2 regions of the Hydrogenophaga sp. T2 genome follow, and region 1 is predicted to be linked to the other one. Evidence: riboswitches for the same ligand, from Rfam matches in the RefSeq annotation. Region 1 holds a riboswitch; the other holds the start of a gene.

Region 1 (6,870 bases):
TCGAGACCATGACCAGGCGCGACGGCTCGCCGTTCGCGTCGGGTTCGTGAAACTCCACGAGCCGCGAGTTGACGCGGCTTTGCAGCAGGAACTGCGTGTACTGGTCGACGCTGTCGTGGTCCATGCCGCCGCCGGCGTGGCGGCTGTTCTGGTAGCGCAGGTAGAGCTGGTAGTGCTCGGGCACGAAGCACAGCTTGAGCACGCGCGTGATCAGACCGGCGTGCTGGCGCTGGGCGCGGCGCTGGCTGCGGTTGGGCGTGAAGCCGTTCACCGGCACGCGCAGCGGGATGCAGGCGTTGCAGCCGTCGCAATACGGCCGGTAGGTGAACATGCCGCTGCGCCGGAAGCCGTGCGTGACGAGGTCCGAGTACGCGTCGTTGTGGATGAGGTGGCTGGGCGTGGCCACCTGGGAGCGCGCCTGCCGGCCCGCGAGGTAGCTGCACGGGTAAGGCGCCGTCGCGTAAAACTGCAGCGCCTGGAGCGGGAGTTCCTTGGGGTGCGTCACGCGCCGTCGTCAGAGGTGAGGATTTCGCGCCAGTATAGGGGGCTGAATTCCCAGCGCGGGGCCGGCTGCAGCAATGCCAGACGCACGTGCTGGACGAAGGCGTCGCGCGGCATCAGGCGCCCGCCCAGCGAGGCCAGGTGGGCCGTGTCCTGCTGGCAGTCGATCAGCGTGATGCCGTGCGCGCGGCAGAACGCCACCAAGGCCGCGAGCGCGATCTTGGACGCGTCGCTGCGGCGGCTGAACATGGATTCGCCGAACACCATGCCGCCGAGGTTGACCGCGTACAGCCCGCCGCACAGCTCGCCATCGATCCAGGTTTCCACGCAGTGGGCCGTGCCCGCGCGGTGCAGGCGGGTGTAGGCCTGCACCATGGCCGGCAGGATCCAGGTGCCGCTCTGGCCCTCGCGCGGCGTCTGGGCGCAGGCCTGGATCACGCGCAGGAAGTCGTGGTCGAAGCGCACCTCGAGCCGCTGCTCGCGCAGCAGTTTCTGCACGGTCTTGCGCAATGAACGATGCAGCCTGAAGCGCGCGGGCTCGAGCACCATGCGCGGGTCGGTGCTCCACCACAGAATGGGCTGGCCCGAGCTGTACCAGGGAAAGATGCCGCGCGCGTAGGCGGCCTGCAGCGTGGGGACGTCGAGCACGCCACCGGCAGCCAGCAGGCCGGGTGCGGGATCGCTGGGGCCCCAGGCCTGTTCCACCGGCGGAAATGGCTCCCCCGGCTCCAGCCAGGGCAGCGGTCTGGTGGGGGGCGTCTGGGTCATGGCGCTATTGTGCGCAGCGCCCGCCGCGCATCAAGCGCGACCCGTCCAGCGTGAGGGCAGGCAGTGCCACACGAGCAACGCCGCTGTGATACCGATCACGTCGGCCAGCCAGTCGATCCATTCGCCGTAGCGCCAGCCCGTGCCCCACTGCATGAGCTCGATCGCGCCGCCCCAGAGCACGAGCCCGGCGGCCAGCGGCCACACGAGCCGCGGATACGCGAGCAGCCCGAGCGCCGCGAGCCACGCGAAGCCCAGCGCGTGCTGGGCCTTGTCCCAAATGCTCATGACCTGCTGGGGCAGCAGTTGCACGGGGACCAGCGAAGCGATGGTCAGCACGCTGAGGCTGAGCCAGAAGCCGAGGCGGAGCAGGGTGCGCATGGGGAGACAGAGCCGTGCCGGCTGGCCCGGGTTCCAGAAACGACAAAGGCCTTCGGATGAAGGCCTTTGCTGTGTGTTGGGTGGCTCCCCGACCTGGACTCGAACCAGGGACCTGCGGATTAACAGTCCGTCGCTCTACCGACTGAGCTATCAGGGAACAGCCTCAGAGTATAGCGTCATTTTGGGCCGTTTTCGAGTCCGCTCGCACGAACTTGTCAGAAAGCGGTGTCCATCGCCACGCGCAGGGTGCGCGAGGCGCCGGGGAACAGGTAGACGTGTTCGTACTGGTAGGGCGCTTCCTGGAAGTAGCGGCGGTCGAACAGGTTGTGGATCGCCACGGTCCAGGTGGTGGGGCGGTTCATGAGGCGCGTGTCGTAGCGCAGCGAGGCGTCCACACGCGTCCACGACGGGATCTTGATCGACTCGTCGGGCAGCACCGTGCGGTTGCCTTCGTGCGAGAGGTGCGCGCCCAGGCGCAGGCCCGGCACCGCGGCCACGCTGTAGCCGAGGTTGGCGCGCAGCACCCATTGCGGCACGTTGGTGGGGCGCTTGCCGTTGAGCGCGGGCGTGAGCACCGAGTCGCGGCGTTCGGCGTCGATCCAGGTCACGCTGGCGTCGTACGACCACGCACCGCTGCGGCGGCCGCCCCCGAGTTCGAGGCCGCGGTGGCGCGCTTCGCCATCGATCACGCGCGTGCACGAGCCCGGCGTGCTGTCGCTGCAGCTGGCGCCGGTGTTGAGGCGGTCGGCCGACACCGGGCGCGCCACGTTGAACAGCGTGGCGTGCCAGCGCGAGCGGCCGTCGTCGGCCTTGAGGCCGATCTCCCACTGGTCACTCTTGAGCGCGGGCAGGGCTTCGCCGTTGTTGGTGTAGCGCGCGCGGCCCGCCACCACCTCCGACTCCACGCCCTGGCCCCAGCTCGCATAGGCCGTGTGCACCGGGCTGAGCTTCACGCTCATGGCGAGCCAGGGCGTGGTGAAGTCCTGGCTGTAGTCGGTGACGCGGCTGCCGTCGGTGCGCACGCTCTGGCGGTCCAGGCGCGTGTGGCGCAGGCCCAGCCAGGTCTGCAGCGCGGGCGTCCACTGGATCACGTCGGTGGCGAAGAACTCGGTGCTGCGTTCGCTGCGGTTGGTGAAGGGGTCGGTGAAGCTCGGGTCGGCGGGCAGCGCGGGCAGGGTGAACAGGTTGCCGGTGCCCACGGCGGCGTTGTTGTCGGCCTGGGGCTGGCCGCGCACACGCAGCCGGCTGGTGAGCACGCCGGCCGAGAGCTTGTGGCCCACGGCGCCGGTCTCGAACTGGCCGTTGATGCGCCACTGCGCGGCGGTCGTGTTGCGCTTCTCGTTGAGGCTGCGGAAGTCGTAGAGATCGAAGTCGCCGTTGGGGCAGTAGCGGTCGGCATAGTAGGTGCCGCTGCCGGCGTCGAAGCAGCCGAACGGGTAGGCGAGGAAGTCGTCGGTGCGCAGGCGCTGCGTGCCGAGCTGGGCCTGCCAATTCCAGCGCGCGTCGATGGCCTGGGTATAGCGCAGGCTGCCGCTGAAGTTGCGGAAGTCCACCGGCTGGCTCCAGGGCTGGGTGTTGATGTTGATCTTGGGGTCGGCCGGCGGCAGCGTGTTGCCGAGCAGGCTCAGGCCCGGCACGCTGGGCTGGCGGCGGCGCGAGAGTTCGAACTCGGCTTCGAGCAGGCTGTCGCGCGAGAGGCGCGCGTCCACCGCGAGCGCGGCCAGGCCGCGCCAGCCCTCGGTGCCGCGCGCCTCGCCCTTGAGCCGTTCGCCCGCGAGGTTGAGGCGGTAGCCGAAGTCGCCTTCGGCGAGCCGGCCGCCCAGGTCGAGGTGGGTGAGCGCATTGCCGTTGCTGTTGACCTCGGCGCGCAGGCGGCGCAGCGGCTCGTTGGTGGGGCGCTTGACCACGGCGTTGAACAGGCCGCCGGGCGCGCTGGTGCCGGCCTGGATGCCGCTGGTGCCTTTGAGCAACTCCACGCGCTCGAGGTGTTCGAGCGAGAGGCTGGTTTCGGCGCTGATGGGCAGGCCGTCGCGGCGGTAGTTGTAGCTCGGGTCGAGCACGAAGCCGCGCACGCTCGCGTAGTCGTAGTAGCCCGCGGCGTTGTAGGCGTCGCCCACCGAGCTGTCGAAGCGGTAGAGGTCGCGCAGCGTGCGCGCGCCGCTGTCGGCGATGGCATCGCTGCCGACCACGGTGGCGCTCACCGGGGTCGACGACAGCGGCTGGTCGCCGAAGCCGGTGACGTCGGCCGTGGCGTCTTGCGCGGCGCTGCGGATGGTGACGGGCGCGAGCGTGGTGTCGGCGCGCGGGGCGGGCTGGGCGGGCTGGGCGTGCGCGGTGGCGCACAGCGCGGCCGCGAGGGCCACGGGGAGCAGACGGAATCGGTTGTGCGTTGCCATGTGGTGGGTCCGGTGACGGTCCATGGCAGGTGGGCGTGGCGGGCGGCCGGGGCCGCACGGCGTGCGGTGGCTGCTTCGCTGCTGCTTCCCTGCGCGAGGATTACCTCAATCAGGTTCGAAGGGACTCTCTCAGTCGCGGCCGGCGAAGGCCACAACACCCCTAGCGGATGCGTTGGTGAAAACGCGCGCGGATTGTATCGGGCCTAGCCCGGCGCCACGCCCAGCAGCCGTTTGAGCCTGGGGCTGGTGGTGGTGTATTGCAGCGGCAGGCGCTCGTCGGGGCGCAGCACCGCGGCCGCGGCGAAGGCCGCGAGCGTGGCCTCGTGGAAGCCGCAGAGGATGAGTTTCTTCTTGCCCGGGTAGGTGTTGATGTCGCCCACCGCGAACAGGCCCGCCTCGCTGGTTTCGCAGCTCTCGGGCTGGACCACGAGCTGCTTGCGCTCCATGGCCAGGCCCCAGTCGGCCACCGGGCCCAGGCGGGGCGACAGGCCCAGCGCCACCAGCAGGTGGTCGAGCGCCAGGGTTTGCGGCTGGCCTTGCGGGTCGAGCAGCTCGAGCGCCTGCAGCCGCCCGGCCTGGGCGCGCAGGCCCGTGGGCTGGCCCACCACGAGCGCGATGCGGCCTGCGGCGATCGCGGCCTGCACGCGTTCGAGCGCGGCCGGGTCGTCCGAGCCCAGCACCTCGCGCCGGTGCAGCAGGCTCAGGCGCGCGGGCGGGGCGGGGCTGTCGAGCAGGCGCAGGGCCCAGTCGATCGCGAGGTCGTCACCGCCGTGCACCACCACGTGCCGGCCCGCGAAGGCCGCGGGGTCGTCGAGGCGGTGCTGCACCTGGGCGGGCTCAAAGGCCTCGATGCCTTCGAGCTTGAGGCGCTTGGGCTGGAACGCGCCCACGCCCGCGGCGATGAACACGGTGCGCGCGAGGAAGGTGGTGCCGGCGCTGGTGGCCACGCGCCAGCGCTGGTCGGCCTCGCGCTGCAGCGTGGTCACCGATTGCCCCAGGTGCAGGGTGGGCGCAAACGGCCGCACCTGCTGCTGCAGGCGCTGCACCAGCTCACGGCCGGTGCAGACCGGCAGGCCGGGGATGTCGTAGATGGGTTTGTCGGGGTAGAGCTCGGCGAGCTGGCCACCCACGTGCGGCAGGGCGTCGATCACCTGCGCCGCGATGCCCTGCAGGCCGAGCTGGAACACCTGCCACAGGCCTGCCGGACCGGCGCCGATCACCAGGGCATCGGTTTCGATCGGCGCAATGTCGGACATCTCAGCGGATCAGCTCGCCGAGCTTGCCGGTGCGGTCTTTCCACGCCTCGGCGTCGGGCAGCGGGGCCTTGCGCTTGGTGATGCTCTTCCAGGTGGGCAGCTTGGCGAGCTCGGCGTTGAGCTCGGTCATGTGCAGCTGGTCCTTGGGCAGGTCTTCTTCGGCGTAAATCGCGCTCACCGGGCACTCGGGGATGCAGACCGCGCAATCGATGCACTCGTCGGGGTCGATCGTGAGGAAGTTCGGACCTTCGCGGAAGCAGTCCACGGGGCAGACATCGACGCAGTCGGTGTATTTGCAGCGGATGCAGGCTTCGGTGACGACGTGGGTCATGGTGGGGTGGGCGGGAATTCGGAAAACAGCGATTTTACGGCGGGCTCAGCGCACCAGCACCGCGGCGGCCGTGCGGTGGCTGGCGGTGTCCACGAGCACCAGCGCACCGAGGGCGCGCGAGCGCACGAAGGGCTGCACCGCGAGCGGCTCCTGCAGCGCGAGCTCCACGTGGCCGATGGCGTTGGGCGGCAGCTCGGTGGCGTCGTGCTCGGCCAGGGTGTGGATGTCGAGCTGGTGCACGATGCGCTTGACCTTGGCCTTGACCCAGCGGTGGCCGTGCAGCGCCCAGTAGGTGCGGCCGGGCAGCAGGGGTTCGTCGTCGAGCCAGGCCAGGGTGGCGGCGATCTCGCGCTGCGGCGCGAGCGACTCGCCGGCCTCGTCCACGGCCAGCAGCCAGTCGCCGCGCGAGACGTCGAGCTCGCGGTCGAGCACGATGCCCGCGCTGTGGCCCGCGGCCACGGTGCCGGGCTGGCGCACGTGGTCGAGCACCTGGGCCACGACGGCGGTCTGGCCGTGGGGCGCCACGCGCACGCGCTGGCCCGCGGCGAGCGTGCCCGCGGCCACGCGGCCCCAGAACACGCGGCGGCCCTGCGAGGTGTCCGACGAGGACGAGAACTTCTCCACCCACTGCACCGGAAAGGCCAGCGGCAGCGCGGCGTCGGGCGCGGTCACGGGCAGCTGTTCGAGCCATTCGAGCAGCGTGGGGCCCTGGTAGCCGCACCAGCCGGCGGCCTCGGGGCCGTCGACCACGTTCCAGCCCTTGAGGGCCGATACCGGCACCACGGCCTTGAAGGCGAGTTCGGCCTGCTCGGCGAAGGCGCGCAACGCGGCACCGATGTGCGCGAAGGCCAGGGCGCTGTCTTCCACGGCGTCGAGCTTGTTCACCGCGAACACCACGGAGGGCACACGCAGCAGCTTGAGCAGCAGGCTGTGGCGGCGCGTCTGCGGCAGCAGCGCGAGCGCGGGGTTGCGCCAGTCGAGCTTGGTGGCGTCGACCAGCACCACCGCGGCGTCGGCGCTGCTCGCGGCCGTGACCATGTTGCGCGTGTACTGCTCGTGGCCGGGTGCGTCGCCAATGATGAACTTGCGCGCCTCGGTGCTGAAGTAGCGGTAGGCCACGTCGATAGTGATGCCTTGCTCGCGCTCGGCCGACAGGCCGTCGGTGAGCAGGGCAAGGTCGGTCTGGCCCTGGCGCTGCACGCCGGCCAGGTGGTCCTGCAGCACGGCCTTGCTGTCCACC
Region 2 (6,870 bases), on a different contig from region 1:
GCGCCAGCGGATGCGCGGGCGCGGCGGAAGGCGGGGAGCTCAAGGCGTGTCTCCGGGTTGTTCTGCTTGACGCGGTGTCGGCTATCGTATCTGATATCTCAGATCTCAAATCAGCAATAACCCTATACTCGCGGCCTCACGAGCCTCATCCCCATGAACGCCGCCCTTGAACTGCAACGCCCCCGCCTGCTCACCGATGTGGTGGGCGAACGCATCCGCGAGGCCATCGTCACGGGCGACCTGAAGCTGGGCGAACAGGTTTCGGAGGCGCAGCTCGCGGCGCGCATGGGCGTGAGCAAGACGCCGGTGCGCGAAGCGCTGGTGCGTCTGCAGTCGCAGGGCCTGGTCGAGATCCATCCGCAGCGCGGCACCTTCGTGTTCACGCTGTCGCCGCAGCAGCTCGCACACCTGCTGCAGTTCCGCGCCATGGTCGAGATCGAGGCGCTGCGTGAGGCCATGGCCACGCACCCGCAGGCGCTGCTGCAGCGCATGGCGCAGTGCGTGAAGGAGATGAAGGTGGCCGAGCGCGCCAAAGACCTGCCGGCCCTGGCGCGCATCGACATGAATTTCCACCACGCCTTCTTCGAGTGCTGCGACAACCAGTACCTGCGCGCGAGCTACGAACTGCTGCGCCACCAGCTCACCGCGCTGCGGCATCGCTCGCCGATCAGCAACGCGGTGTCGAGCCACCAGGTGCTGGTCGACGCCGTGGAAGCGCAGGATGCCGACAAGGCCGCGGCGCTGCTGCGCGGCCACGTGCTCGAGAACGAGCCGCGCTACCTGCAGGCCTGCGGCAAGGCCTGACTTGACGCCACCCCGCAAGCGCGGCGTACACTGCGCGCTGCTCCGGGGTGCACCGGCCTGCAAAGGCCCGCGCTGAGATGGCTGTGAAGCCGAACCCGTGAACTTGATCCGGCTAGTACCGGCGAAAGAAGAGCGCATGCCCATACCGGGCGTGTCATGGCCAGGCCCTTGGTGGGCGCAGGGCCCGTGGCGCGCCCTGGTTGGCGGTCCTCCGGAGCAGACACCCCGCCGTGTTTGCCCGCCCTCTGGAGACCGCCATGAACGCCCCCGACCCCTTTGCCCCGCTGCTCACGCTCACGCGCGAGCCCTTTCCCGCCTCGACCAAGGTTTTCGTGCCCGGCTCACTGCCGGGTGTGCGCGTGCCCATGCGCGAGATCGCGCTCACCAACGGCGAGCGCGTGACGGTCTACGACACCTCGGGCCCCTACACCGACCCCACGGCGCAGATCGACGTGCGCCAGGGCCTGGCGCCGGTGCGCGCGGCCTGGATCGACGCCCGCGGCGACACCGAGGCCTACGCGGGCCGTGAACGCCAGGCGCTCGACGATGGTGCGAAGCACGAGGCCCCGAATTCAAGTGCGGCCGAGCGCCTCGCCGCGCTGCGCGCCGAGGCCGCGGCGCTGCAGCGCACGCCGCGCCGCGCCCGGACCGGCCGCAACGTGACCCAGATGCACTACGCGCGGCAGGGCATCGTGACGCCCGAGATGGAGTACGTGGCGATCCGCGAGAACGGCCGCCGCGACTGGATGCACGAGTACCTGGGCGACGCCGAGCGCGAGGCGCGCCTGCGCGGCAACCCGATGGGCGCGCACATCCCCGAGCGGATCACGCCCGAGTTCGTGCGCGACGAGGTGGCACGCGGGCGCGCGATCATTCCCGCCAACATCAACCACCCCGAGCTCGAGCCCATGGCCATCGGCCGCAACTTCGGGGTGAAGATCAACGCCAACATCGGCAACTCGGCGGTCACCTCGAGCATCGAGGAAGAAGTCGAAAAACTCGTGTGGTCGATCCGCTGGGGCGGCGACACGGTGATGGACCTGTCCACGGGCAGGAACATCCACACCACGCGCGATTGGATCGTGCGCAATTCACCCGTGCCCATCGGCACGGTGCCGATCTACCAGGCGCTCGAAAAAGTGGGCGGCGTGGCCGAAGACCTGAGCTGGGCGGTGTTCCGCGACACGCTGATCGAGCAGGCCGAGCAAGGCGTGGACTACTTCACCATCCACGCGGGCCTGCGCCTGCCCTTCATTCCGCTCACCACCAAGCGGCGCACCGGCATCGTCTCGCGCGGCGGCTCCATCCTCGCCAAGTGGTGCATCACCCACCACCGGGAGAACTTCCTCTACACGCACTTCGAAGAGATCTGCGAGATCATGAAGGCCTACGACGTGAGCTTCTCGCTCGGCGACGGCCTGCGCCCCGGCAGCGGCGCCGACGCCAACGACGAGGCCCAGTTCGCCGAGCTGCGCACGCTGGGCGAACTCACGCAGATCGCCTGGAAGCACGATGTGCAGACCATGATCGAAGGCCCCGGCCACGTGCCCATGCACCTGATCCAGGCCAACATGGACGAGCAGCTCAAGCACTGCCACGAAGCGCCCTTTTACACGCTGGGCCCGCTCACCATCGACATCGCGCCGGGCTACGACCACATCGCCAGCGCGATCGGCGCGGCCATGATCGGCTGGATGGGCACGGCCATGCTGTGCTACGTGACGCCCAAGGAACACCTGGGCCTGCCCGACCGCGACGACGTCAAGCAGGGCATCATCGCCTACAAGATCGCGGCCCACGCGGCCGACATCGCCAAAGGCCACCCGGGCGCACGCGCGCGCGACGACGCCATGAGCAAGGCGCGCTTCGAGTTCCGCTGGCGCGACCAGTTCGCGCTCGGGCTCGACCCCGACACCGCCGAGGCCTACCACGACGAGACCCTGCCCAAGGACTCGAGCAAGGAAGCGCACTTCTGCTCCATGTGCGGCCCCAAGTTCTGCTCGATGAAGATCACGCAGGACGTGCGCGAGTACGCCGAGCGCGGCATGGCCGAGAAGTCGGCCGAGTTCAAGGCCGCGGGCGGCGCGTTCTACGTGCCGGTGGACACGCTTCGGCAATCATGAGCCGCATCGCCATTGCGGGTGCGGGTGTCGCCGGCCGGCTCATGGCCTGGCGGCTCGCGCATGCCGGGCATTCGGTGAGCGTGTTCGATCCCGCCGACGGCCCGTGTCCACCGCCCCTGGCCCATACAGGTGGGGGTTCCCCAGGCCGGCGTTCCGGCGCGGCGGGCTTCAGCGCCGCAGGCATGCTCAGTCCCATCGCTGAACTCGACCACGCCGATGCGCGCATCGCGCGGCTCGGCTGGCGCTCGCTGCCACGCTGGCAGGCCATCGGGGCCGCGCTCGGGGGCGCCGAGCCCTTGGTGCGCACAGCGGGCAGCCTGCTGCTCGCGCACGGCAGCGACCGCGGCGCGGCCGCGCGCGTGCTGGCGCGCATCGCGGCCGTGCCCGAAGCCCCGGCCCCCGAGCCGCTCGACGCGGCGCAGCAGCGCGCGCTCGAACCCGCGCTCGCGCCCGGCCTGCTGGCCTGGCACCTGCCCGGCGAAGGCCAGGTGCTGCCCGCCGAACTGCTGCAGGCGCTGGCCGAGCAGGCCCCGGGCGTGCGCTGGCATTGGGGCACCGCCATCGACAGCGTGGACCCGGGCCGGCTGCGCGACAGCCACGGCCGCGAACACCGCTGCGAGCTCGCGGTGGACACGCGCGGCCTGGGCGCGCGGCCACAGGTGGCGTTGCGCGGCGTGCGCGGCGAACTCGTGTGGCTGCACGCGCCCGGCGTGCCACTGGCGCGGCCGCTGCGCCTGCTGCACCCGCGCCACCGCGTCTACCTGGTGCCGCGCCCGGGCGGACGCATCGTGGTGGGCGCAAGCGAGATCGAAAGCGAAGACACCTCGGCGCCGAGCCTGCGCAGCACCGTGGAGTTGCTGAGCGCCGCGCACAGCCTGGTGCCCGAACTCGCCGAGGCGCGCATCGAGCGCCTGGACAGCCACCTGCGCCCCGCGCGCACCGACCACCTGCCCTTCGTGCACCACGAAAGCGGCCTGCTGCGCCTCAACGGCCTGTTCCGCCACGGCTGGCTGATCGCCCCCGCGCTGGTGCAGGACGCGCTCGCCGCCGCAGGCCTGGAGAACCCCCATGACACCGCAACCGCCTGAGGCCACCGTGCACTTCAACGACCACCCGCTGCCCTGCCCCGAGGGCCTCACCCTCGCGGCCCTGCTCGACCAGCAGGGCGTGAACCCCGCGCGCGTGGCCACCGCGCTCAACGCGCGTTTCGTGCCGCGCGAGGCGCGCGCGCAAACGCCGCTGCGCGCGGGCGATGTGGTCGTCACGTTTGAAGCCATCGTCGGAGGCTGAACGTGAACCCCCACGCTCCGCACTCCTTGTCGTCGCTGCCCCCCGAGGGGGCTGATCCGGCTTGGGGCGGCCCGGCGCCGGATCGCATGCCCACCGCCAGCCACACCTGGACCGCCTACGGCGAGACCCTGCCCAGCCGCCTCATGATCGGCAGCGCGGGCTATCCCTCGCCCGCGGTGCTGCGCGACGCGATCGCCGCCAGCGGCGCGGCGGTGGTCACCGTGGGACTGCGGCGCACGCTCGCGGCCGCGGGCGACAACGGCTTCCTGGCCGAACTGCTCACCGAACTGCGCGCGCGCGGGCTGCGCCTGTTGCCCAACACCGCGGGCTGCCGCAGCGCGCGCGAAGCCGTGGCCCTGGCCCACATGGCGCGCGAGCTGCATGGCACGCGCTGGATCAAGCTCGAGGTGGTGGGCGACGAACACACGCTGCAGCCCGACCCCTGGGGCACGCTCGAGGCCGCGACCGAGCTCGTGCGCGCGGGCTTCGCGGTGTTCCCCTACTGCACCGACGACCTCGTGAGCTGTCAGCGCCTGCTCGACGCGGGCTGCGAGCTGCTCATGCCCTGGGGCGCGCCGATCGGCTCGGGCCAGGGTCTGCTCAACCCCTGGGCACTGCGCACGCTGCGCGCGCGGTTGCCTGGTGTGCCGCTGGTGGTCGATGCCGGCATCGGCGCGCCCTCGCACGCGGCGCAGGCGCTCGAGCTCGGCTTCGACGCCGTGCTGCTCAACTCGGCCGTGTCTCAGGCGCGCGACCCGGTGGCCATGGCGCGCGCCTTCGGCGACGCGGTGCGCGCGGGCCGCCTGGCCTTCGAGGCCGGCGTGATGGCGCCGCAGGACATGGCCGTGGCCAGCACACCCGTGGCCGGCCGGCCGCTGCTGATCGGATGAGGCCCGCCATGCGTCACGCCCCTGTGCTGCGCATCGGCGCGCGCGAAGCCGCCGCGCGGCTGAACCTGCTCGCGGGCCACACGCCCGTGCCCATGCTCGCGCGCGTGCTGCGCGCGCGCGGCGCCGCGGCCGTGGTGATCACGGGCGACACGCACGACTGGCTCGACACGCCGCACGCGCAAGGCTGGCTCGCGCGCCCGCGCAGCGGGCCTGCCGACCACGCGGCGCGCTTCGAGGCCGCGCTGGCGCAGGGCTGGGTGGCGGCCGACGCCGCGGTGCTCGCGCGCCTGCCCGACCACGCCAGTGCGGCCGACCTGCCTGTGCTCTCGTGCGGCGACCGCCGCATCCCCTGGGTGCCGCCGCGCGACGCGCGGCCCGATCCGGGCGTCTACGCCATCGTCGACAGCGCGGCGCGCGTGCGCGCCTGTGCCGAGGCCGGCGCAAGGCTGGTGCAATTGCGCATCAAGGCCGAACGCGACCACCCCGCGCTCGTGCCCGAGTTGCGCGAGGCGCTGCGCGCCGCGCAGGCCCACGGCGCCACGCTGGTGGTCAACGACCACTGGCGCAGCGCGCTCGCCATCGGCGCGCCCGCGCTGCACCTGGGGCAGGAAGACTGGTTGTCGCTCGACGAGACCGAGCGTGCGGCCATCGCGGCCGCACAGGCCCTGGGCCTGCAACTGGGCCTGAGCTCGCACAGCCTGTGGGAACTGTGCCGCGCGCGCGGCGCGGCGCCCGCGATGGTGGCCTGCGGCCCGGTGTGGCCCACGCTCACCAAGGCCATGCCCTGGGCGCCGCAGGGCCTGGACAACCTCGCCTGGTGGGTGCGCATGGCGGGCCTGCCGGTGGTCGCGATCGGCGGCATCCTGACGCCCGAGCAACTGGCGCAGGCCGCGGCCACGGGCGCAGCAACGGCCTGTGTGGTGCGCGGGCTGGGCGACGACCCGCGCGCCACGCTGCCCGTGTGGCAGGCGGCGTGGCGCGAAGGCCGCTTGCGCCCACGCATCACGCTCCCGGCCTGGCCACACCCTACACTCGCGCCCGACCGCCCCATACCCCCAGCTTCCCCTGCCCCCGTCCCCGCGTGACCGACCACGATCTGCCCCCGCTGACCCCGACCCCGCCGGGCCTGTACCGCCACTACAAGGGCGGCTGGTACGAGGTGATCGACACCGTGCGCTGCAGCGAGACGCTGCAGCCGCTGGTGCTGTACCGCGCGCTCTACGGCGCGCAGGGCCTGTGGGTGCGGCCCGCGGCCATGTTCAACGAGACGGGGCGGTTCGAAGGCCGCGAGCAAAAGCGCTTCCGCCGCATCCGCGCCGCCGACCTGATGCCGGCCGACCTTGCCACCGCGCACGCGCTGATCGCGCACCTGCGTCACCGCGCGCAGCGCGAAGGCATCGCGCTCGAACAGGCCCTGCGCGCGCCGCCGCCCGAGCCCACCACCTGCTGTGGCCGCGGCTGCAACGGCTGCGTGTGGGAGGGCTACTACAACGCCGTGCGCTACTGGGCCGACGACGCGCTCGCGCTGATCGATCAGAACAGCTGACCCTGGGCCGACAAGGCCCCGGGCGTGAAGCGCGTGGTGTCGAAGGGCGTGCGCTCCTGCTGGTAACCCAGGCGCGTGCAGGCCTTGTGGAAGCGCTGGCGCAGCAGGTCGGCCCAGGGGCCGCTGCCTTTCATGCGGGTGCCGAAGTCGCTGTCGTAGTCCTGACCGCCGCGCATGTCCTGGATGCGCGCCATCACGCGGCCCGCGCGATCGGGGC

Evidence for each region. A riboswitch is a leader RNA that binds a small molecule or an ion and turns the genes downstream of it on or off. The one in region 1 is predicted to bind thiamine pyrophosphate.
Region 2: another riboswitch for thiamine pyrophosphate. It lies ahead of thiC (phosphomethylpyrimidine synthase ThiC); the one in region 1 lies ahead of WDZ95_RS17585 (TonB-dependent siderophore receptor).

Annotation. Positions count from the first base shown of each region.
Region 1 is NZ_JBBHZJ010000007.1:261,133-268,002, reverse strand. Features, by position in the region: gene WDZ95_RS17605 (arginyltransferase) at 1-505, opposite strand, end outside; gene aat (leucyl/phenylalanyl-tRNA--protein transferase) at 502-1,269, opposite strand; gene WDZ95_RS17595 (VanZ family protein) at 1,300-1,647, opposite strand; tRNA gene WDZ95_RS17590 (tRNA-Asn) at 1,729-1,804, opposite strand; gene WDZ95_RS17585 (TonB-dependent siderophore receptor) at 1,863-4,043, opposite strand; TPP riboswitch at 4,113-4,215, opposite strand; gene WDZ95_RS17580 (NAD(P)/FAD-dependent oxidoreductase) at 4,247-5,299, opposite strand; gene fdxA (ferredoxin FdxA) at 5,301-5,630, opposite strand; gene WDZ95_RS17570 (sulfate adenylyltransferase subunit 1) at 5,676-6,870, opposite strand, start outside.
Region 2 is NZ_JBBHZJ010000009.1:208,960-215,829, reverse strand. Features, by position in the region: gene WDZ95_RS19865 (TRAP transporter small permease) at 1-43, opposite strand, end outside; gene WDZ95_RS19860 (GntR family transcriptional regulator) at 154-804, shown strand; TPP riboswitch at 838-951, shown strand; gene thiC (phosphomethylpyrimidine synthase ThiC) at 1,062-2,927, shown strand; gene WDZ95_RS19850 (FAD-dependent oxidoreductase) at 2,924-4,015, shown strand; gene thiS (sulfur carrier protein ThiS) at 3,996-4,217, shown strand; gene WDZ95_RS19840 (thiazole synthase) at 4,304-5,107, shown strand; gene WDZ95_RS19835 (thiamine phosphate synthase) at 5,116-6,192, shown strand; partial or broken gene WDZ95_RS19830 (DUF1653 domain-containing protein) at 6,189-6,416, shown strand; gene WDZ95_RS19825 (oxidoreductase-like domain-containing protein) at 6,435-6,653, shown strand; gene WDZ95_RS19820 (PA0069 family radical SAM protein) at 6,641-6,870, opposite strand, start outside.